DNA from 3 places in the Cupriavidus sp. 05N38 genome. Region 1 is predicted to be linked to each of the others. Evidence: predicted binding sites of a transcription regulator. Region 1 holds the regulator's gene; each other region holds the start of a gene.
What was found. The regulator LexA, encoded in region 1, represses DNA repair genes until DNA is damaged. The targets are predictions, from matches to a motif close to ACTGTATNNNNATACAGT.

Region 1 (7,255 bases):
ACCTGGCCACGGCAACCGTGGCAGTGACCAGCGCACCGGCCAGCATGCCGGCTACCGCGTTGAGCAGCAGCGGTCCGAGCATTTCCAGGCTGCTTCCCACGCTTGGTACATCCGCCAGAACGCCGGTCACGAGATCCGTCAAATGATGCGCGCCGGGGAATCCGTGGACCAGGATCCCGCCGCCAACCAGGAACATCGCCACGGTACCCGCCACCGAGAGCGCCCGCATCAGCCAGGGCGCCATGCGCAGGATGCCGCGGCCCGCAGCGCGCGCCGCGGCCGATGAGCGCTGGTGCAGATAGAGTCCGGCGTCGTCCAGTTTGACGATGCCGGCCACCAGGCCATAGACACCTACCGTCATGATCAGGGCAATCGCCGTCAACACGGCAACCTGCGTCCCGAACGCGGCGCTCGAAACGGTGCCGAGGGAAATGACGATGATTTCAGCCGACAAGATGAAATCCGTACGCACTGCGCCGCGGATCTTCGACCTTTCGAGAGCGGTGGGGTCCGCCGTCTCCGGCGCCGGGCTTGCTGCTGTCTCCTGCCCGTCCTGATGCATGAAGCCGTGCGCAATCTTTTCGAAACCCTCGTAGCAGAGGAAGGCGCCGCCGGCCATCAGCAGCGGCACGATCGCCCACGGGATGACGGCACTGATGGCCAGCGCGGATGGTACCAAGATGGCCTTGTTGCGCAGGGATCCCTTCGCAACAGCCCAAACCACCGGCAACTCGCGTTCAGCGTTGACACCGCTGACCTGCTGGGCATTGAGGGCGAGATCGTCGCCGAGCACGCCCGCGGTCTTCTTGGCGGCCAATTTGCTCAAGGCCGCCACGTCGTCAAGCATGGTAGTGATGTCGTCGATCAGCAGAAGCAGGCTCGAGCCAGCCATATCCAGATCTCCCGGGTGGGTAGCGAGAAAGCAGATACGTCGCGCATTTGCCGCGCGCATGGAGCATACGGCGTCGTCAGAATACCGCTATTGCCTCGTTGAGCCAGGCAAATAACGCGAGTGCGTAGACGAAATGGGGAGGGGAGAGGGCGCCGGAATCGGCTTGCGATCGGGCCTGAGACAAATAACAGACCCACAAACAAAAACAGCGAGCTTCGCAGCTCGCTGTTTTTGCAATGCAATTCTGGGGTGGCTGATGGGACTCGAACCCACGACGACAGGAATCACAATCCTGGACTCTACCAACTGAGCTACAGCCACCGTCGTAGTCTTTCAGCTGAGTGCTGATCGACGAAAAACAAGATTATACAAACTTCATTCGCGGATGGCTAGTACTTCGCTCAAATTTTTTCGTGATGCCAGGGCGCCGTTGAATCGAGGGATACGCAACGCGATTTCACGCGGAGAGCTTGGGGAGATCTTCCAGTTCGAGCATGCGGCAGATGGCTGCCATGCTGCCGACCATGGTGCGGCGTTGCGCGCCCTGATAGATACGCACGCCCTTGGACTGGCGGAACGGGACGGGCTTGACGGGGCGGCGGGCGGAGAAGCGGTTGGCTGGCAGCATGGCTACACCTGGTAATTTGCAACAACAGTTGGCGGCACCCGCGGCGCGGGTGGCGTTGGYACAAACGGGTGCAGCTTGATGCGGGGCAGGCCCGCTCCAGCCGCACTTGTTGAATCGTCAGAAGGCGCCGGTACGAATCAGGCCGACGGCAATGCCTTCGAGCGAGAACTCTTCGCGGCCGGGCTCAACGATGATGCTGGCGAAGTCGGGGTTCTCTGCGATCAGTTCGATGGTGTCGCCCCGTCGGTTGAGGCGTTTGACAGTGACGTCGTCGCCGAGGCGGGCTACGACGATCTTGCCGTTGGCGGCTTCGCTGGCGCGTTTGACGGCGAGTAGGTCGCCGTCGAGGATGCCGGCGTCGCGCATGCTCAGGCCGCGGACGCGAAGGAGGTAGTCGGGCTGGACTTCGAATACCGAGGCATCGACCTGATACTGGCGGTCGATATGCTCGGCCGCAAGGATTGGGCTACCTGCGGCGACACGCCCGACCAGCGGCAGCGTCAGTTGCATCACGCCGGCCATGGGGAGGGAGAACTGGTCGGGCAGTTCCGAGTCGCTGCGCCATACCTTGAGGCGAATGCCGCGCGACGCGCCAGGCGTGAGTTCGATCACGCCTTTTCGTGCCAGGGCGCGCAGATGTTCTTCTGCGGCGTTGGGCGAGGAGAAGCCGAACTTGGCGGCGATCTCGGCACGGGTGGGCGGGAAGCCGGTGTGCTGGAGGGTGCTGCGAATCAGGTCGAAAATCTGCTGCTGTCGCGGTGTCAGGGTCGCCATGGTCGCCGTATGTGAAAGCACTGTATGTTTAAACAGTATGCTGTGATTTTATACAGTATCGAGTGAAGTGCAAGCGGAATTTTGGGAGGCTGCTCATCGACAGGCGCTTTGTCGCACGCCAGGCGGGTTGTGCTGGTCGCAAGTGTGGGGCGGTAAGCGAGTTACAATCCGCGGCACGCAAATCGCTGATTTCGTGTCTTTTGAATCCGGATTCCAACACGTCCCCCGCCATGTCCCTATTGCGTCGCGTCGTCGTGCTCGCCACCGGCGGCACCATCGCAGGTTCCTCCTCCAATCCGGCCAGTAGCGCCAAATACCAGGCGGCCACGGTGCCGGTGGCGTCCTTGCTTGGCGCGGTGCCGGCGCTCGGCAGTGTGGCCCGCATCGAGGCCGAGCAGGTCGCCCAGGTAGATAGCAAGGACATGTCGTTCGCGCTCTGGTCGAGGCTGGTCGAGCGCATCCGCTTCTGGTCCGCGCAACCCGACGTTGCCGGCATTGTCGTGACGCACGGCACCGACACGCTCGAAGAGACGGCGATGGTGTTGCACCTCGCTTGTCCCGTCGGGCTGCCCATCGTGCTGACCGCGGCCATGCGGCCTTCGACCTCGTTGTCGGCCGACGGGCCGCTGAACCTGCTCGACGCCGTGCGTGTGGCCAGCCACGCGCAGGCGGTGGGGAAGGGCGTGCTGCTGGTCATCAACCAGGAGATCCACGCCGCGCGCGACGTTGTGAAGGCGCACACGTCGGCAGTGAACGCCTTCGCTTCGCCAGCGGGCGGGCCGGTCGGTTATGTGCAGGATGACTTCGTGGGCTTCACGCGCGCCCCGGCGCGGTTGCCGGCCGCGGCCATGCCGATGCCGCAGGCCTGGCCCAAGGTGGAGATTCTCGCCAGCTATGCGGAGCCGGGCCGGGTGGTCGTCGACGCGCTGGTCGGGGCGGGCGTGAACGGTCTTGTCGTGGCGGCCGCGGGCAACGGCTCGATCCACCAGTCGCTGGCCGAGGCATTGGCCGAGGCGGCCGCGGCCGGCGTGGCGGTCGTGCGCAGTTCGCGCACCGGTGCGGGTCATGTGGCGATTCCGGTGGCGCCGCGGCCGGCGTCCGGTGTTTTCGTTGCGGCCGGCAACCTGAATCCTTATAAGGCACGCGTGCTCCTGCTGTTTGCCCTGGCGGGGACTCCCGCGCTGGCGTCCGATCCGGTCGCGCTGCAGGCGCTGTTCGCGGGGAGTTGAAGCGACTTGCCGAGTAAGGCGAAAGCGCGCTATACTTTAAGGCTATCCAACCTTGCCGCACCGGACATGGCGCCCGGGTGGCTTATCCAAAAGGAGCGTCAATGCGTCATTACGAAATCGTATTTATCGTCCATCCGGACCAGAGTGAACAAGTTCCGGCCATGATCGAGCGTTACAAGACGCTGGTCACGTCGCAGGAAGGCCAGATCCACCGCSTGGAAGACTGGGGCCGCCGTCAGATGGCCTACATGATCCAGAAGCTGGCCAAGGCTCACTACGTTTGCCTGAACATCGAATGCGGCAAGGAAACCCTGGCTGAACTCGAACACGCGTTCAAGTTCAACGACGCGGTGCTGCGCCACCTCATCGTTCAGACCAAGAAGGCCGAAACCGCACCGTCCCCGATGATGAAGGAAGTGCAGCGCGAAGAAGCCCGCAAGGCCGCGCAACAGACCAGCGAAGCCCCGGCCGCGTAAGTGCGGACCGTTGCGGTTGCCGCAGACGCTGAGTACGTGAGGCGTCGCGGCGGCGCGGGCGGGCATGGGTACAGGCATCGGGAAGGGAGGCAGCGTTGAACCAGTTAAGGCTCTGCGCAACCCTCGCCGAACGCGATGCCTTGCGCTACACCCCGGCAGGCGTCCCCGTCGTCAACTGCATCTTGCAGTACGCGGGCCAGACCGTCGAGGCGCAAACGCCCAGGCAGGTGGAATTTGCCATCGCCGCCATGGGAATCGGCCAGGTTGGGCAACGGCTCGAGCGTACCCCGCTCGGCGCGATGCTCGACTGCGAAGGATTCCTCGCTCGCAAGCACCGCAACAGCAAGGCTCTCGTCTTTCACATCACTGGATGTAAAGCATTCGAAAAGGATTGAATCATGGCATTCGTCAAACGTGACAACAAGAACAAGAAGCGCTTCCAACAGCAGAACCCGCTGTTCAAGCGCAAGCGCTTCTGCCGCTTCACCGTGGCTGGCGTGGAACAGATCGACTACAAGGATCTGGACACCCTGAAGGATTTCATCGGCGACAACGGCAAGATCACGCCGGCCCGCCTGACCGGTACCAAGGCTCACTATCAGCGTCAGCTCGATACGGCCATCAAGCGCGCGCGTTTCCTCGCGCTGATGCCCTACACCGACCTGCACAAGAACTGATCGGCCCTAGGTCCGTCAAGGAGAAAACACGATGCAAATCATTCTGCTGGAAAAAGTCATCAACCTGGGCAACCTGGGTGACATCGTTCGCGTGAAGGACGGCTACGCCCGTAACTTCCTGATCCCGAACAAGAAGGCCCGCCGTGCGACCCAGACCGCCATCAGCGAGTTCGAAGTCAAGCGCGCCGAGCTGGAAAAGGCCGCCGCCGAGAAGCTGGCCGCTGCGCAAGCCGAAGGCGAAAAGCTGAACGGCCTGACCGTGCAGATCACCCAGAAGTCGGGTGTGGACGGCCGCCTGTTCGGTTCGGTCACCAACGCCGACATCGCCGAAGCCCTGGAAGGCCAAGGCTTCAAGATCGAGAAGGCGCAAGTGCGCCTGCCGAACGGCCCGCTGAAGGTCGTTGGCGATCATCCGGTCAGCGTTTCGCTGCACACGGACGTGCTGGTCGATGTGACCATCGCCGTCCTGGGCGAGCACGTCTAAGACCGGATTCGATGCCACCGCGGGCCCCGCTCAGGGGCTGGCGGCGGGCATCGATTGCTGGCAACAACAAAAAAGGCAGGGGCCAAGCGCTCCTGCCTTTTTTGCTTTGGGCTTCATTGCGACAGGCTGGTCGTCCCGCCGTCACTTCATCGCGGACGATGGCTGACAGCCGCGATTTCTCCTGCGACGGGGGCCCGGCCACCGTTATAATCCCTCCCCATGAACGCGCCCGTCGCAGACCCCCAACTAGATAATCTCAAGGTTCCACCACACTCCATCGAGGCCGAGCAATCGGTACTCGGTGGCCTGTTGCTGGACAACGCCGCCTGGGACCGTATCGCCGATTTCCTGTCCGAAGCGGACTTCTATCGCTTCGATCACCGGATGATCTTCCAGAGCATCTCCCGGCTGATCGCTGCTACCAAGCCTGCCGACGTCATCACCGTCTACGAGGTGTTGCAGGGAGCCGGCAAGGCGGAGGAGGTGGGCGGACTGGCCTACCTGAATTCGCTGGCGCAGAACACGCCCAGCGCAGCCAATATCCGCCGCTATGCGGAGATCGTGCGCGAGCGCTCTGTGCTGCGCAAGCTGGTCACCGTGGCCGACGACATCGCCACCGCCGCGTTCGCGCCCAAGGGGCGCGAAGTGCGGGAACTGCTCGATGAGGCCGAATCCAAGGTCTTCGCCATCGCCGAGGAAGGCTCGCGCGGGCAGAAGGGCTTCCAGGAGATCCAGCCGCTGCTGACCCAGGTGGTGGAGCGCATCGACGAGCTGTACCACCGGGATTCCAGCACCGATGTGACCGGCGTACCGACCGGCTTTATCGACCTGGACCGCATGACCAGCGGCATGCAGGCCGGCGACCTGATCATCGTTGCGGGCCGGCCCTCGATGGGCAAGACCGCGTTCTCGCTGAACATCGGCGAGCATGTGGCGGTGGAGCAGGGCCTGCCGGTGGCGGTGTTCTCCATGGAAATGGCGGGCACGCAGCTGGCCATGCGTATGCTCGGCTCGGTGGGCCGGCTGGACCAGCACCGCCTGCGTACCGGCCGCCTGCTCGACGAAGACTGGCCGCGCCTGACGCATGCCATCCAGCGCATGAACGATGCCCAGCTGTTCATCGACGAAACCCCGGCGCTGAGCTCGATGGAGCTGCGCGCCCGGTCACGCCGGCTGGCGCGCCAGTGCGGCCAGCTCGGCCTGATCATCATCGACTACCTGCAGCTGATGTCGGGCTCGGGCGGCGGTGAAAACCGCGCCACCGAGATCTCGGAAATCTCGCGTTCGCTCAAGGGCCTGGCCAAGGAGCTCAACTGCCCCGTGATTGCGCTGTCGCAGTTGAACCGAAGCCTGGAACAGCGCCCCAACAAGCGGCCGGTGATGTCCGACTTGCGCGAATCCGGCGCTATCGAACAGGATGCCGACGTGATCCTGTTCATCTACCGCGACGAGGTCTACAACCCGGACTCGCAGGACAAGGGCACGTCGGAAATCATCATCGGCAAGCAGCGTAACGGCCCGATCGGGACCGTGCGGCTGACATTCCTGGGCCAGTTCACGAAGTTCGACAACTTCAGCGGCGGCCCCGCCTTCTTCGACAACGACAACTGAAGCCCAGGCCCGGCGCGGCTTGCCGGGCAGCCGGCGCCGCCGGGAAGGCGGATCGCCGGCGCCGCACATCAAAGAGGCGCGGCTTCGCCCCACATGCCTGTAAAATATTGCGTTTTGATGACAGCCGCCGCGAGGCGGCTGTCATTCAATGCACGACTGGCTGATCCAGCAACCCACTCAGCAACAACCAGCGGCGCTAACGCGTCGTGACAAGGAACAACCCATGTTCGGCCGATTCATGCCCACGGAGGGCAAGTTCTTCGAATACTTCAACCAGCATGCCGATTGCGCGGTGACCGCCGCCCGCGAGCTGGAAGTGCTGGTCAACGACCTGCCCAATGCCGAGGCACACGCGCGCCGCGTCCAGGCCACCGAAAAGAAGGCCGACCGCATCACGCACGACACCATCGACCTGCTGCACAAGACCTTCATCACGCCGCTGGACCGCGATGAGATCCACAAGCTCATCACCACCATGGACGAC
Region 2 (7,309 bases), on a different contig from region 1:
GGCGGGCGCCGCGCCGGTCAATGCCTTGAGCGAAGCGCAGTTCTGACCTGTTCGTGCGCAAGCAAAAGGCGGCCCCGCGGGGCCGCCTTTTTTTACGCGCGAGCCCGGATCGCTCAGGCCACGGCGGGGCGGTGCACGGCGCGCGTGCCCGGCTGCTTCACATAGCGTGCCACCGACAGGTCGTCGGCGCGAATGGCGGGCGAGGTACCGGACACCAGGTCCGACAGCAGCTTGCCCGAGCCGCAGGCCATGGTCCAGCCCAGCGTGCCGTGCCCGGTATTGAGCCACAGGCCCTTGAGCGGAGTCGGGCCGACGATGGGGGTGCCATCCGGCGTCATCGGGCGCAGGCCGGTCCAGAACGTGGCGCGGCTGACATCGCCGGCGCCGGGGAACAGGTCGGTCACCACATGCTCCAGCGTGCGGCGCTTGGACGGGTCCAGCGAACGGTCATAGCCGACGATCTGGGCCATGCCGCCCACGCGGATACGGTCGTCGAAGCGCGTAATGGCAACCTTGTAGGTTTCGTCGAGCACCGTCGACACCGGGCTGCGGGTTGCATCGGTCATCGGCACGGTGATCGAGAAGCCCTTGAGCGGGTAGACCGGCAGGTTCGAGAGGCCCGGCAGGAAGTTCTTCACGAAGGGCGTCGACCAGCTGCCCAGCGCTACCACCACCAGGTCCGCCATCACGGGCTGGCCACCCACCATGGCGCCGGTGACCGCGTCGCCCTTGGTGAGCAGGCCGTCGATGGAGCGGTTGTAGTGGAACTGCACGCCCAGGCTCTCGGCCATGGCCGCGAGTTGCGTGGTGAAGAGCTGGCAGTCGCCGGTTTCGTCATTGGGGAGCCGCAGGCCGCCGCTCAGCTTTTGGCTGACGGCGGCAAGGGCCGGTTCGCTGGCGGCGAGGTCCTCGCGCGATAGCAACTGGTAGGGCACGCCGGCCTGTTCGAGCACGGCGATGTCCTTGGCCGCGCCCTCAAGCTGCTCGTCGGTGCGGAAGACCTGCAGCGTGCCTTGCTGGCGTCCTTCGTAGGCAATGCCGGTATCGGCGCGCAGGGCGCGGATGCAGTCGCGGCTGTATTCGGCCAGACGCACCATGCGTTCCTTGTTGATGGCGTAGCGCTCGGCCGAGCAGTTCATCAGCATCTGCCACATCCATTGCAACTGGAACAGGGTGCCGTCCGGACGGATGGAGAGCGGAGCATGCTGCTGGAACATCCACTTGATGGCCTTGAGCGGCACGCCCGGCGCGGCCCAAGGCGAGGCATAGCCCGGGGAGATCTGGCCGGCGTTGGCAAAACTGGTGCCCAGCGCGGGCGCGGCCTCGCGGTCGATCACGGTGACTTCATGGCCGGCGCGGGCCAGATACCAGGCGCTCGTCACGCCAATCACACCACTGCCAAGGACAAGGACGCGCATAGTCGGGGGCTCTCAACCAGAAAGTAAGTCAGATAAAGTATTTATCTCTATACTATTGAAATATGTGCAGTCATAGTTATCGTAATTTTCAGAGAAACAGGATTTACTCATGAGAACAAGTCGTCAGCCCCTGCGCAGCCTGGACCGGCTCGACCGCAAGATCCTGGCGCTGCTCCAGGCCGATGGCCGCATGTCGATGAAGGAGCTTGCGGAAGCCGTGGGGCTGACCATCACGCCCTGCATCGAGCGGGTCAAGCGCATGGAGCGCGACGGGGTCATCATGGGCTACTACGCGCGGCTCAATCCCGCGCTGCTGGGCAGCGGCCTGCTGGTCTTCGTGGAGATCTCGCTCGGCAACAAGTCGGGCAATATGTTCGAGCAGTTCCGCCGCGAGGTATCACGCATTCCCGAGGTGCTCGAATGCCACCTGGTGTCGGGCGACTTCGATTACCTGATCAAGGCGCGCATCCGCGAGATCGGCGAGTACCGCCGCCTGCTCGGCGATATCCTGCTGCAGTTGCCGGGCGCCGCGCAGTCCAAGAGCTATGTGGTGATGGAAGAGATCAAGGAAACGCTGGCGATCGCGGTCGACGAAAAGGCGCCGCTTGCCTGAAGCCGCGGCGCGGTTCAGAACAGTTTCATTTGCGCTGCGGCGCCGTCCCGGGAAAACAGTTCGGTGGTCAGCGCATGGCGCTCGGTATTCAGGCCGAAGCGCCGGCATGCCAGCTTGAAACGCTTGCTCAGGAGTTCGGCAAAGATACCGGTGCCCGTCATGCGCACGCCGAACCGCGAGTCGTAGGCCTGGCCGCCGCGCATTTGCGCCACCAGGCTTTCGACGTGCTTCGCGCGCAGCGGATGATAGGTGGCCAGCCATTCGGAGAACAATGCCGCCACCTCGCGCGGCAGGCGCAGCAGGGTGTACGCCGCGCTGCGCGCCCCGGCCTTGGCGCAGGCTTCGAGGATGGCCTCCATCCCGGAGTCGGTCAGGCCGGGAATCACGGGCGCCACAATCACGCCGACCGGAATGCCGGCTTCGCGCAGAGCCGCGATCGCGGCCAGGCGGCGCGCCGGTGCGCTGGCACGGGGTTCGAGCGTGCGTGCGATCTCATTGTCGAGCGAGGTGACCGACACATGGACGCGCACCAGGTTCCTGGCCGCCATGCGCTGCAGGATATCGATGTCGCGGGTGACCACGCCCGACTTGGTGATGATGGCCACGGGATGATTGAAGCGCTCCAGCACCTCCAGGATCCCCCGTGTGATTCGCAGGCCCCGCTCGATGGGCTGGTATGGGTCCGTATTGACTCCCAGCGCGATTACCGACGGCGTGTAGCGGCGGCTGCCGAGTTCGGCCTCGAGCAGGGCCGCGGCGTTTTCCTTCGCGTACAGGCGGGTCTCGAAGTCGAGGCCAGGCGAAAGTCCCAGATAGGCATGGCTGGGCCGCGCGTAGCAGTAGATGCATCCATGCTCGCAGCCACGATAGGGGTTGATGGACGCGTGGAAGGGCAGGTCCGGCGACTGGTTGTGCGAGACGATGCGTCTGGCCTTCTCCGTGAAGACAATGGTCTGGATCGGTGGTGTCGTTGGCTCATCGGCGGCTTGCCATTCATCGTCGACGCGCTCGCGGGTCCATGCATCGAACCGGCTGACATCATTCGAGCGCGCAGCCCTGCCTTTTAGCGGGCTGATGGGGTGGGGTCGGTTCGGCACGGGGGCTGTCCTGCATCCAAGGTAATCTGGGTTGATACTGTATATTTATACAGTAGTCGCGCCAAAATACCAAGGCCCGGTCGCACCTGCGCATAGCGGTCCGACAGCCGGACGGAATCGAGGCGTGAACGCAGGCGTGCCGGCAGGAGGCAATGTCTGGGATGGCAGGGCTGAGGCATCGCGGCAGGCGGCGGGGCAGCCTGGCCAGTTCGCGCCGGGGGGCGCTATTGCGCGGGCTCGCTGTCCCAGTAGGGCGGAGAGCCGAAACATGCGGCGAAGAAATCGATGAACGCGCGGGTCTTGGCCGGCACCTGCCGGCGGCTGGGGTAGACCGCCCAGATCGAAACTGCCGGCAGCACGGGATAATCGGTCAGCACGCTGACCAGCGCGCCGCTGCGCAGGTGGGGGCCGACATCCCAGGTCGACTTGAGCGCCAGCCCCATGCCGGCCAGGATGGCATCGCGGATGACCTCGCCGTTGTCCGTGCGCAGGTTTCCGCTCACTGCCACCACGGTCTTGCCGAGCGCCGTGTCGAACTGCCATGAGGCCTGGTCGCTGAGCACCAGGCAATTGTGCTGGCGCAGGTCTTCCGGATGTCGCGGCGTGCCATGCGTGGCAAGGTAGGCAGGCGAGGCGCAGATGGCGCGGTGGCTCGGCGCCAGCGGCCGCGCCACCAGCGACGAATCGGGCAGGGCCCCCATGCGCAGCGCCACGTCGACGCCGGCCTCGACCAGGTCGATCACCTGGTCGGTCAGGCGCAGATCCAGCGACAGTCCCGGATAAGCCGAGAGGAAGGCAGGAATGGCCGGGGAGACATGCTGTCGGCCGAACGAAGCGGGCACCGCGACGCGCAATTGCCCGTGCGGGGCTTCGGCGCCTCGGCCCACCGCTTGCGCCGCGAGGTCGGCGGTGTCGAGCAGTTGCCCGGCATGCTCGAGGAAACGCTGGCCGTCGCCGGTCAGCGAGATGCGCCGCGTGGTCCGGTGCAGAAGCCGCGTCCCCAGTTGCTGCTCGAGTTGCGCGAGCCTGCTGCTGGCCGACGAGGTGGATAGCCCGAGATCGCGCGCCGCGGCCGACAGGTTGCCCAGCGTGGCGGCGCGCACGAAGACGGCGATGTCGAGCAGGTCGAAGTGCATTGGCGCCGGAATGGCTGCGCCGTGCGCTTATTGCGAGAGGGCGCGGGCCGCCTCGACCTGGGATTCGAAGAAGGTCTGGAAGCTGATGGCGAGGCCGGCCATCAGCAGCCCGGTGCCGATCAGCAGTGACAGGATGACCAGGATCACGACTGGCCAGCCGGAGCGCGTCGGCTTGCCGTGCGGGTTGAAGCGGGCGTCCCATTTGTCGTCCGGACGCAGCCCGTACACGATGGCCGTGAGGAAGGCTGCGATCACCGACGTGCCGCCGGCCACCGCGAAGGTCCAGTTCAGCGCCGGCGAGCCGGCCCCGGTCTGCATCGACGCCACGCCGATCGCGCCGGCCAGCGTCGCCAGCAGATGGGCCCAGCCGAACTTGTCGCGCAACCCGCCCAGGTAGAAGCGGTGAAGCCCCAGGCTGCCGAACAGGAAGGCCAGTGCCACCGTGATCAGCTTCGATTTTCCGGGGGATGTCGTGACGGTCGCGGCGGCAGATGATGGGGCTTGGGTGGCGGCAGGCATGGGCAGCTACGAAGTGGAGGGCCGGCAAGGCGTGCCGGCACAGGGTCGGGGTGAGGGCCAGGCAGGCTGGCGCCGGCGCTCATTGTACGCCGCTACGCGGCGCGGACAATGCGGCACAGGCGCGCTGCCGCCGTCGCTTGCGAACTGTTTGGATACTGCCCGGGAACCGTGCGAGAGGCGCGACCAAAGCCAAGCCGGGACAGCGCCGCGAGGGGGATGCGAGGGGGATGCGAGAAGTGGATATCGTGCTGGCAGCCTAGCGGCTGCCGTCCCGGCCACGGGCCTGCCAACCCGGGCCCATGCCGGAGCCGCGCTGATCGCCACGCCCGCCATCGGCCTGCGCATTGCGATCGGGGTGGCGGCCGCGTTCGTCTTCGCGTTCCTGGGGGGGCGGCGGGCGGCCGTTCAGGCGGTCGTCCGCGCGGGCGCGCGCTTCCATGCGTTCGATCTGGGCGCGTACATGGTCCTGCCGTTCGGCACGCACGCTTGCCATTTCCCAGCCACCCTGGCTCGGTTGCCCGCGCGCATTGGTCATGTTCCGGCCTTCGGGCCGGTTATGTTGCCAGAACGCGACCTGAGCGTGGCCGGCAGGGCTGAGGCCGATCAGGAAGACGGCCAACAGGATGCCAGCCACCGGGTCGCGCAGGAGATTGCGGGGGAGCATGCGGAATCCCAGTTTCCTGTCGCGCGGTGATGTTATTGGTAGATGGAATCATGGTACGCACGCGCATCCGGCACGCCTATGCAAAAGCCGTTACCGGTGTAACGGATTGTTTCGTCCCCACTGCCGGGGAATTTGCCGCCTGTCGACAGCTGCCGGCGAGGCGCGGGCCGCCTCCGTTTTCATGGCGCGTAGCGGATGCGGTAGATCGCGCCCGCCATGTCGTCGCTGACGAGCAGCGAGCCGTCCGGTGCCACCTGGACATCGACCGGACGGCCCCATGGCTTGTCATTCTGCAGCCAGCCCTGCGCGAAGATTTCCTGGCGCACCACCTGGCCAGCGTCATCCAGCACGATCCTGGCGATGCGGTAGCCGATCCGCTCGCTGCGGTTCCAGCTGCCATGTTCGGCGATAAAGATATTGTTGTGATATTCGGCAGGAAATTGCGCGCCCGTATAGAAACGCATGCCGAGCGCGGCCACATGAGCGCCCAGCCTGGCCACCGGCGGTTCGAATTCCGCGCAGGCGCGCTGCTTGCCGAATTCCGGGTCGGCAATGGTGCCGGCATGGCAGAACGGGTAGCCGAAATGCTGGCCGGCGCGGGTGAGGCGGTTGAGTTCGTCGTCGGGCTGGTCGTCGCCCAGGAAGTCGCGGCCGTTGTCGGTAAACCATAGCTGGCGCGTGGCGGGGTGCCAGTCGAAGCCGACCGAGTTGCGCACGCCCCGCGCCACCACCTGCAGGTCGCTGCCGTCGGGCTTCATCTTCATGATGTTGGCGTAGCGGTTCTCGTCGGGCGCGCAGATATTGCAGGGCGCGCCGACCGGCACGTAGAGATAGCCGTCGGGCCCGAAGGCGATGAATTTCCAGCCGTGGTGGGTTTCGCCGGGAAAGCGGTCGCTCACCACCACCGGCCTGGGCGGGTTGTCCAGCCGGGCTTCCACGTCATCGAGCCGCACGATGCGCGAGGTCGAGGAGGCATACAGCGCGCCGTTCCGGAAGGCGACGCCAACTGGCATGGTCAGGCCCGTGGCCACCGTTCGCACTTGGGGGCTGCCGGCCAGCGGGTTGCTGATGGCGTAGACTTTGCCTTCCCCGCGCGTGCCCACGAACAGCGTGCCGGCCGGCGACATGGTCATGCCGCGCGCCTCCGGCACCGACTGGCTGAGCACTTCGATGCGAAATCCGGGCGGCAGCTTGATCTGGTCGAGCGGCAAGGCCTGCGCTGCGGTGCTGCTGGCGTTAGCGCCAAGGCACGCGCCAGCGGCGAGCACGCCCGCCAGCAGGGCGCGGCAGGCGGGAATGTGGAGGTAGGAACGCATGCGACGCTCTCCTGTCGGGGTTTTCGCCACGATGCCTGTGGCGGTGTGTCGCGTCAATCGCTCTAAGTGTTTGTTTGGCCTCGGGATTTGGTCTATACTCTTGCGTTTCGTGTTCGAACATCAAGTTTTCTGAGGAATCAACCCATGGTCGTAATCCGTCTGGCTCGCGGTGGCAGCAAGAAGCGCCCGTTCTTCAACATCGTCGCTGCTGACTCGCGCAACCGCCGTGATGGCCGTTTCATCGAGCGCATCGGCTTCTACAACCCGCTGGCTTCGGCAAGCGAAGAAGGCCTGCGCCTGGTGCAGGACCGCCTGACCTACTGGACTGGCGTTGGCGCGCAGATGTCGCCGACGGTTGCCCGTCTGGTCAAGCAAAACGCCGCCAAGGCCGCAGCCTGATTGTTGTGACGCGCGTTTCGCGACGCGTGGCAAACGACAAGTGACCGAACGCAAGCAAGGCGCCCCGGCGCGGCGGCCGCTCAATGTGCCGCTCGAACCCTCGGCGCGGCCGCAGGCGGCCCAGCAAAAGCCGAATCTCAAGCCGCA
Region 3 (7,309 bases), on a different contig from region 1:
CCGGGGCGCTGATGGACTGGACCAACGATCAGGTCGGCAAGACCCAGCGCCTGGCCGTGGTGGAACTGGTGGACGTGCTGCCGCGCAGCGCGATCGGCAAGGTGCTCAAGCGTGAACTGCGCGACGGGTTCCGGCCGGGGCAGGCGCTGGACTGAGGCGGCCCGGGGCAGGCGGCGGGCGCACCGCTCGCCCCCTGCCGTCTGCCGTCTGCCGCCAACCGCTATCGCGGCGCGATCATGTCGATGAAATCCTGCATATAGCCGCGCACGTACTGGTCGGCCCGCAGGCTGACTGCCGCCATCGACGGCGGGAACAGGTCCGCGGTATCGATTACCGCGAGATCGGTGTCGCGCCGCGGCTCCACCGCCATCTGCTGGACCACGGCCACGCCCAGGCCGGCGGCGACATAGGCCTTGATCACATTGGCGTCGGTCGCGCGCACCACCACGCGCGGCGACAGCCCCCGGCGCTGGAACTCGCGCATCACCACCCATCCCGAATTGAAGTGCTCGTCGTAGGTCACCAGCGGGTAGCGCGCGATGTCTTCGATGGTCACGCGCGCCAGCTTCAGCAGCGCATGGCGGCGCGGCACGATCAGGCAGCGCGGGATGGGGTAGGCCTCGACCGAGATGATGCCCTCCGGCGTGACGTCCGGCAGCGTGGAGATGCCCAGGTCCACCGCGTTCTCGCTGACCCACTGCAGGATCTGCGCGGGGTGGCCCTGCAGCAGTTCCAGGTTGACCGCCGGGTACGCGGTGCTGAAGCGGCGGATGGCGTCGAGCAGGCCATAGCGCGCATGGATGTGCGTGGTGCCCACGCGCAGCGTGCCGCTGCCGCCGCCCGCCTGCCCGGCGCCGGCCAGCCCGTTCAGCGCGCGGGTGTCGTTGAGCACGCGCCGCGACAGCGCCGCCGCTTCCTGTCCCGCATCGGTCAGGCTCACCAGCCGGTTGCCACGGCGCACGAACAGCTCCACGCCAATCTCGCTCTCCAGTGAGCGGATCAGCTTGCTGACTGCCGGCTGGGTGGTGTGCAGGGCGTCCGCGGCGCGGGAGACGCTGAGCTGGCTGGCAATGACTGCCTGCAGGCAACGTAGTTGTTGGAGGGTCATATCATGCCATTTTGGCAATGATTGTCTACGAACATGTCATTTTACAGAAAGAAGCCGGCGGCCGAGAATGGCTGTAACCCCTCAGGCGAAAAAGGCTTCCGCGATGACCAGCAGTGTGTTCGACCAGTCCCTCCAGCAGCACATGTGGAGCACCGATGAGATGCGGGCCGTGTTCTCGGAGGAGAACCGCGTGCAGAAGTGGTTCGATTTCGAAGCCGCGCTGGCGGCCGCGCAGGCGGAACTCGGCATCATCCCCGCCGCGGCGGCCGCCGAGATCGGCGCCCGGGCGCGGGTGGCGGACATCGACCTGCCCGCGCTCGCTGCCGAAACCCGCCGCGTAAAGCACCCGCTGGTGCCGGCGGTGCGCGCCCTGCAGCGGCAATGCGCCGGCGGGCTGGGCGAGTTCGTGCATTTCGGGCCGACTTCCCAGGACGTCTACGACACCGGCATGATGCTTCAGGTGCGGCAGGCCCACGGCATCCTGATGCGCGACCTGGGCGCCGTGTCGCGCGAGCTGTACCGCCTTGCCGACGAGCACAAGCACACGCCGATGGCCGGGCGCACGCATGCCGTGCAGGCCTTGCCGATCACCTTCGGCCACAAATGCGCGATCTGGCTGTCGGAACTCGGCCGCCACCACGAGCGCATGCGCGGCCTGGAGCAGCGCACCTTCGTGGGCCAGATGGTGGGCGCGGTCGGCACGCAGGCCTCGTTCGGCGAGCAGGCCGGCGAGCTGGAGACGCGGCTGATGGCGCGCCTCGGACTGGGCGTGGCGCCGATCAGTTGGCAGCCCGCGCGCGACCGCCTGGGCGAGTACGTGAGCGTGCTCGGCCTGATCGGCGCCACGCTGGGCAAGATCGCCAACGAGATCATGAACCTCGAGGGCGACGAGATCGGCGAGCTGGCCGAGCCGTTCAGCGAAGGCAAGGTCGGCTCGTCCACCATGCCGCACAAGCGCAATCCCGCCGTGGTGGAGACCGTGGTGACGCTCAGCCGCGCTATCCGCTACAGCGTGGCGATGATGCACGACGCCCAGATGGCCGAGCATGAGCGCGACGTGGCGGCCGTGCGCATGGAATGGAAGGCCGTGCCCGAGGGCTGCATGATGGCGGCGGCCATGCTGCAGATGATGCACTACGCGCTGTCCGGCCTCACCGTGAACGCCGCGCGTATGCGCGCCAACCTCGACCTGCTCGGCGGCTTCCTGATGTCCGAGCGCGTGATGTTCGCGCTGGCCGACAAGGTCGGCAAGCAGAGCGCGCACGAACTGGTCTACGCCGCCGCCATGCTGGGCATGGAAAGCGGCATCACCTTCGAGCAGGCACTGTCGCGCGATCCGGCCATCCGGGCGGCGCTCGAACCGGCGGCGCTCAATGCGCTGCTCGATCCCGCCACCTATGTCGGGCTTGCCCCGCAGATCGTGGAGCGCTTCCTTGGCGAGACCCGGGCAAGCGGCTGGCTGGACTGAAGGCGACCATGCCTGCAAAGACAGCAGTCAACAGATAACAGATAACAGAAAACAGACAGGAGACACAGTCATGAACCGAATTGCCAGGTTACTGGGGCGCGCAGGCGCGCTGGCGCTGCTCTGCATGGGCGCCGCCGCGGCGGCGCCAGCGCAGGCCGACACCTATCCGAACCGCCCCGTGCGCGTGGTGGTGCCCTATCCGGTGGGCGGGGGCGGCGATACCGTCGCGCGGCCGCTGACCTTGTACATGTCCGAGCGCATGGGCCAGCGCATCATCGTGGACAACCATGGCGGCGCCAACGGCAATATCGGCATGGACATGGTCGCCAAGGCGCCTGCCGACGGCTATACGCTGGCGCTTGCGCTGACCTCGCAGCTCGCCGTCAACCAGAGCCTGTACCGCAAACTGCCCTACGACCCGATCAAGGATTTCGAGCCGGTCTCGCTGCTGGCCTCCGCGCCGTACTTCCTGGTCGTGCATCCCTCCGTGCCGGCGAAGAACCTGGCGGAATTCATCAAGCTGGTCAAGGCGAATCCCGGCAAGTACACCTACGGCTCGTCCGGCAACGGCAGCGGCCCGCACCTGTCGATGGAGCTCCTGAAATCCATGGCCGGGCTCGACATGGTCCATGTGCCGTTCAAGGGCACGGGGCCCGCCATGCCGGCGCTGCTGGCCGGGCAGGTCAGCGCGATGTTCGCCAGCTACGGCGTCGCGTCGCAGCAGATCAAGGCCGGCAAGCTGCGCGTGCTCGCGGTGTCGACGGCGCAGCGCGCGGCTTCGATGCCCAACGTGCCCACCATCGCCGAGGCGGGCGTGCCCGGCTACGAATCCAACGTCTGGTACGCGCTGCTGGCGCCGCGCCCCATCGTCGACAAGCTCAGCGGCGAGATCGCGGCCCTGATCAAGAACTCCGACCTGCGCAAGCGCTTCATGTTCGACGGCATCGTGCCGGTGGGCTCCACCCCCGAGGCCCTGGGCGCCTACATCCAGTCAGAGAGCGTCAAGTGGTCTGCCATCGTCAAGCGCTCGGGCGCCACCATCGACTGAGCCTGGCCCGCACGCCCATCCAACCGCAAGACCACAGGAATCCGCAACCATGAAGATCGAACGCGTAGAGGCCATTGCCGTCCGCATCCCGCTCAACAAGGTGTTCTCCGGCAGCTCGTACAAGGTCGACAGCCGCGCCACCGTGATCACCCGCATCCATACCAGCTCGGGGCTGGTCAGCGAGGTGTACAACGGCGACCCCCGCGAACACGGCCCCGAGATCGCCCGCATGATCGAGCAGGACATGGCGCCGCTGCTGGTCGGCGAGTCCGTGCATGCCTGCGAACGCATCTGGGAGAAGCTGTTCCGCCTGACCATCAAGGCGCCGGACCGGCCGCTGGTCATGAACGCGATCGCCTGCGTGGATTCGGCCGTCTGGGATCTGGCCGGCAAGGCGCTCGGCGTCAATGTGTGCCGCCTGATGGGCGGCTACCGCCAGGAAATCCCCATCATCGCCATCGCCGGCTACTACCTGCCGGGCAAGACGCCTGCCGACCTGGCCGGCGAGATGGCGTGGCTGAGGTCGGTCGGCATGGCCGGCTGCAAGGTGAAAGTGGGCGGGGCAACGCCCGAGGAAGACGCCGAGCGGGTGAAGTACGCACGCGAAGGCGGCGGCCCGGACTTCCTGCTCGCGGTGGATGCCAACCGCGGCTGGAGCGTGGCGGAGGCAACGCGCTTCGCCCGCCTGGTCGAGCCGTACGACATCGCATGGTTCGAGGAACCCTGCCACTGGCATGACGATGTGCGCGGCATGGCGGCGGTGCGCCAGGCCACCTCGATCCCCATCAACGCAGGCCAGAGCGAAGTCAGCGCGGCCGGCGTGCGCCGCCTGCTGGACGCCGGCGCGGTGGACATCGTCAATTTCGACGCCTCGGAAGGCGGCGGCATCACCGAATGGCGCCGCGCCGCCGCGGCCTGCGCGCTGGCCGGCGTGCGCATGGCGCACCACGAAGAGCCGCAGATCGCCTCGCACATGCTGGGCGCCATGCCGCACGGGATCTGCGTCGAGTGCTTCCCCGACCCGGACCGCGATCCGATCTTCCCCGGCATGTGGGCCAACCCGCCGCGCATCAAGGACGGCATCATGGCGATCCCGCAAGGCCCGGGCTTCGGCATCGAGCTGGACTGGGACATGGTGAAGCGATACCGGGTGAACTGAGCGACTGCAGTTGCAACTGCAACTGCAACTGCAACTGCAGGGCACGGCGTGCCGGGGCGTCCCGATATGTCTTGCCGGCCGGCCCGCGCGCGCCTCGGGGCAGGCTTTCCGTGCTCTTTCCTTGCGCCTTCTCTGCCCCTTCCGGCGTCGTTCCCGCGCACCGTCCCCGACCCTCCCGCTTCACCCTTGCGCCCAACCGTGATACTGTATAAATATACAGTAATCGGAAATCTCGCCTTGTCCCTCGGGGTAAGGCCGCAAGCGTCACATGACACCCCATCTTCAGACCGACTCGCCCGGCTTGCCGGGCGTTTCTTCCTTGGCGCCGGCACCCGCGGGGGGCCGCCAGGAGGCGCTGGATGCGCTCGAGCGGCGCTATCCCGGCCTGTGGCGCGCGGGGCAGCTCGGCCGGGCGGGGCAGGCGGGTAGCGTGCCGGCGGTGGAGACTGGACATGCCGCGCTGTCGGCTGAGTTGCCGGGCGGCGGCTGGCCGCTGGGGGCGCTGACGGAGCTGCTGCTGGCCGAGCCCGGCGTGGGCGAGCTGCGCCTGCTGCGGCCGGCCCTGGTGGCGCTGGCGGCGGGGCAGCGCCGCCTGGCGCTGGTGGGGCCGCCGCACCTGCCCAATGCAACGTGCCTGGCCAGCTGGGGTTTGCCGGCCCGGCAGGTGTTCTGGATGCGCGCGCCGGCCGGCGCGGGCAAGGCCGCGGCGCAGGCCGATGTGTTGTGGGCGGCGGAGCAGGTGCTGCGCAGCCAGGCCTTCGGCGCGGTGGTGGTATGGCTGCCCGCGGCGCGTCCCGAGGCGCTGCGCCGCCTGCAGGTGCTGGCGCAGGCCGGCGACGCGGCGGTATGGGCGTGCCGGCCGGCCGGCGTGCTGCACGAGTCGTCGCCGGCGGTGCTGCGGCTGCTGCTGGCGCCGGCGCCGGGCAATGCGATGTCGATCACCTTTCACAAGCGGCGCGGGCCGGTGCGCGAGCAGCCGCTGGTGCTGCCGCTCGACGAGATGATGGCGGTGCCGGGCCGTCCGTGCGCGCCGCGGACCTTGCCTGCGGAGGTTGCGCCATCGCCGGTTTCCCAGGCTATTGCGGGAGAGCAAGCCCATGTCGTACTGGATCGCGGTGCATCTGCCGCGCCTGTCGCTGGACGCGCTGCAGCCGAACTGGCCTGAGCCTGCCGCGGCCGCTGCCGTTCCCGGCCTGCTGCATCACAGCGTGCCGGTGGCGGTGGTGGAGCGCGAGCGCGTGGTGCTGGCCAACGGGCCGGCGGCGGCGCTGGGCGTGCAGGCCGGCATGCGGCGCGGCGGGGTGCAGGCCTTGTCGGCGCAGGTGGTGCAGCTCGAGCGCGAGCCGGCGGCGGAGGCGCAGCTGATGACGGCGCTGGCGCTGGCGCTGTTGCATTTCTCGCCGCATGTGGCCTTGCACCCGGACCCCGACGCGGCCACGGTGATGATCGATGCCGGCGCCAGCGTGCGGCTGTTCGGCGGGCATCGCACGCTGTGCCGCGCCGTGTATGCGCGGGTGCGCCGGCTGGGGGCGTTCCTGCAGCTTGGCTGCGCGCCGAGCGCCTTCGGCGCGGCGTGGCTGGCGGCGCAGCCGTTCAGGCGCGACCGGCGCGGCGCCATGGTGCGCCCGGCGCGGCGCGCGCTGCAGCCGGCGCGCATGGCACGGCTGCTGGACCGGCTGCCGGTGGGGATGCTGCATGGCGTGGCCGACGAGGGCTGGCTGGACGGCATCGGCTGCCGCACCGTGGGCGAGGTGCGCCGCCTGCCGCGCGCCGGCCTGCGGCGCCGCCTCGGCGCGGACTTGCTGGTACGGCTGGACCAGGCCTACGGCGAGGTGCCGGTGCGCTTTGCCTGGTTCGGCGCGCCGCCCGCCTTCGCGCAGCGCATGGAGCTGCCGGGCCGCACCGAATCCGTCCAGGGCGTGATGGCGGGCGCGCAGCGCCTGCTGCTGGCGCTGGGCGGCTGGCTGGCGGTGCAACAGGCCGGCGTGACGCGCGTGGTGCTGCGGCTCGAGCATGAGCGTTACCGCCTGGGCTGCGAGACCCCGGCCACGCCGGTGACGGTGAGCCTGGCCGAGCCCAGCCGCGATCCGGCGCATTTGTCCCGGCTGCTGCAGGAGCGGCTGGACAGGGTGCAGTTCACCGTGCCGGCGGTGGGACTGATGCTGGTGGTGGAGGCCATGCAGGCGTACCTGCCGCAGAGCGAGTCGCTGTTTCCCGAGCCGGGCGGCACGCCGGCCGAGCTGGGCCGCCTGCTCGATACGCTGATGGCGCGCCTGGGCCGCGAGAACGTACTGCAGCCGCAGCCGCTGGCGGACCACCGGCCCGAGCGCGCCAGCCGCTGGTGCCCCGTGGACGAGATGCCCGCGCGCGCGCAGGGGGCGGGCACGCAGGCCTGGCCCGAGCGCCCGCCCTGGCTGCTGGCGCAGCCGCTGCCACTGACCGTGCAGCGCCACCGGCCTTGCCACGGCGGGCCGCTGGCGCTGCTGTCGCGGCCCGAGCGCATCGAGTCCGGCTGGTGGGACGACG

Region 2: AC1DK4_RS14765 (PA0069 family radical SAM protein) is a predicted target of LexA. The motif match lies at 3,165-3,182, and genes of this name have one in related genera.
Region 3: imuA (translesion DNA synthesis-associated protein ImuA) is a predicted target of LexA. The motif match lies at 4,987-5,004, and genes of this name have one in related genera.

The regions. Positions count from the first base shown of each region.
Region 1 is NZ_JBFTNF010000113.1:263-7,517, forward strand. Features, by position in the region: gene AC1DK4_RS39060 (DUF808 domain-containing protein) at 1-892, opposite strand, end outside; tRNA gene AC1DK4_RS39065 (tRNA-His) at 1,138-1,213, opposite strand; gene AC1DK4_RS39070 (hypothetical protein) at 1,350-1,520, opposite strand; gene lexA (transcriptional repressor LexA) at 1,638-2,294, opposite strand; gene AC1DK4_RS39080 (asparaginase) at 2,525-3,523, shown strand; gene rpsF (30S ribosomal protein S6) at 3,625-3,999, shown strand; gene priB (primosomal replication protein N) at 4,095-4,394, shown strand; gene rpsR (30S ribosomal protein S18) at 4,398-4,676, shown strand; gene rplI (50S ribosomal protein L9) at 4,708-5,160, shown strand; gene AC1DK4_RS39105 (replicative DNA helicase) at 5,380-6,771, shown strand; gene AC1DK4_RS39110 (DUF47 domain-containing protein) at 6,995-7,255, shown strand, end outside.
Region 2 is NZ_JBFTNF010000017.1:14,486-21,794, reverse strand. Features, by position in the region: gene AC1DK4_RS14780 (acyl-CoA dehydrogenase) at 1-46, shown strand, start outside; gene AC1DK4_RS14775 (D-amino acid dehydrogenase) at 114-1,418, opposite strand; gene AC1DK4_RS14770 (Lrp/AsnC ligand binding domain-containing protein) at 1,528-2,031, shown strand; gene AC1DK4_RS14765 (PA0069 family radical SAM protein) at 2,046-3,128, opposite strand; gene AC1DK4_RS14760 (LysR family transcriptional regulator) at 3,353-4,264, opposite strand; gene AC1DK4_RS14755 (TM2 domain-containing protein) at 4,292-4,783, opposite strand; gene AC1DK4_RS14750 (hypothetical protein) at 5,040-5,447, opposite strand; gene AC1DK4_RS14745 (PQQ-dependent sugar dehydrogenase) at 5,627-6,763, opposite strand; gene rpsP (30S ribosomal protein S16) at 6,908-7,162, shown strand.
Region 3 is NZ_JBFTNF010000011.1:104,584-111,892, reverse strand. Features, by position in the region: gene AC1DK4_RS11015 (class I adenylate-forming enzyme family protein) at 1-155, shown strand, start outside; gene AC1DK4_RS11010 (LysR substrate-binding domain-containing protein) at 221-1,108, opposite strand; gene purB (adenylosuccinate lyase) at 1,212-2,576, shown strand; gene AC1DK4_RS11000 (tripartite tricarboxylate transporter substrate binding protein) at 2,647-3,624, shown strand; gene AC1DK4_RS10995 (mandelate racemase/muconate lactonizing enzyme family protein) at 3,674-4,783, shown strand; gene imuA (translesion DNA synthesis-associated protein ImuA) at 5,052-5,948, shown strand; gene AC1DK4_RS10985 (Y-family DNA polymerase) at 5,881-7,309, shown strand, end outside.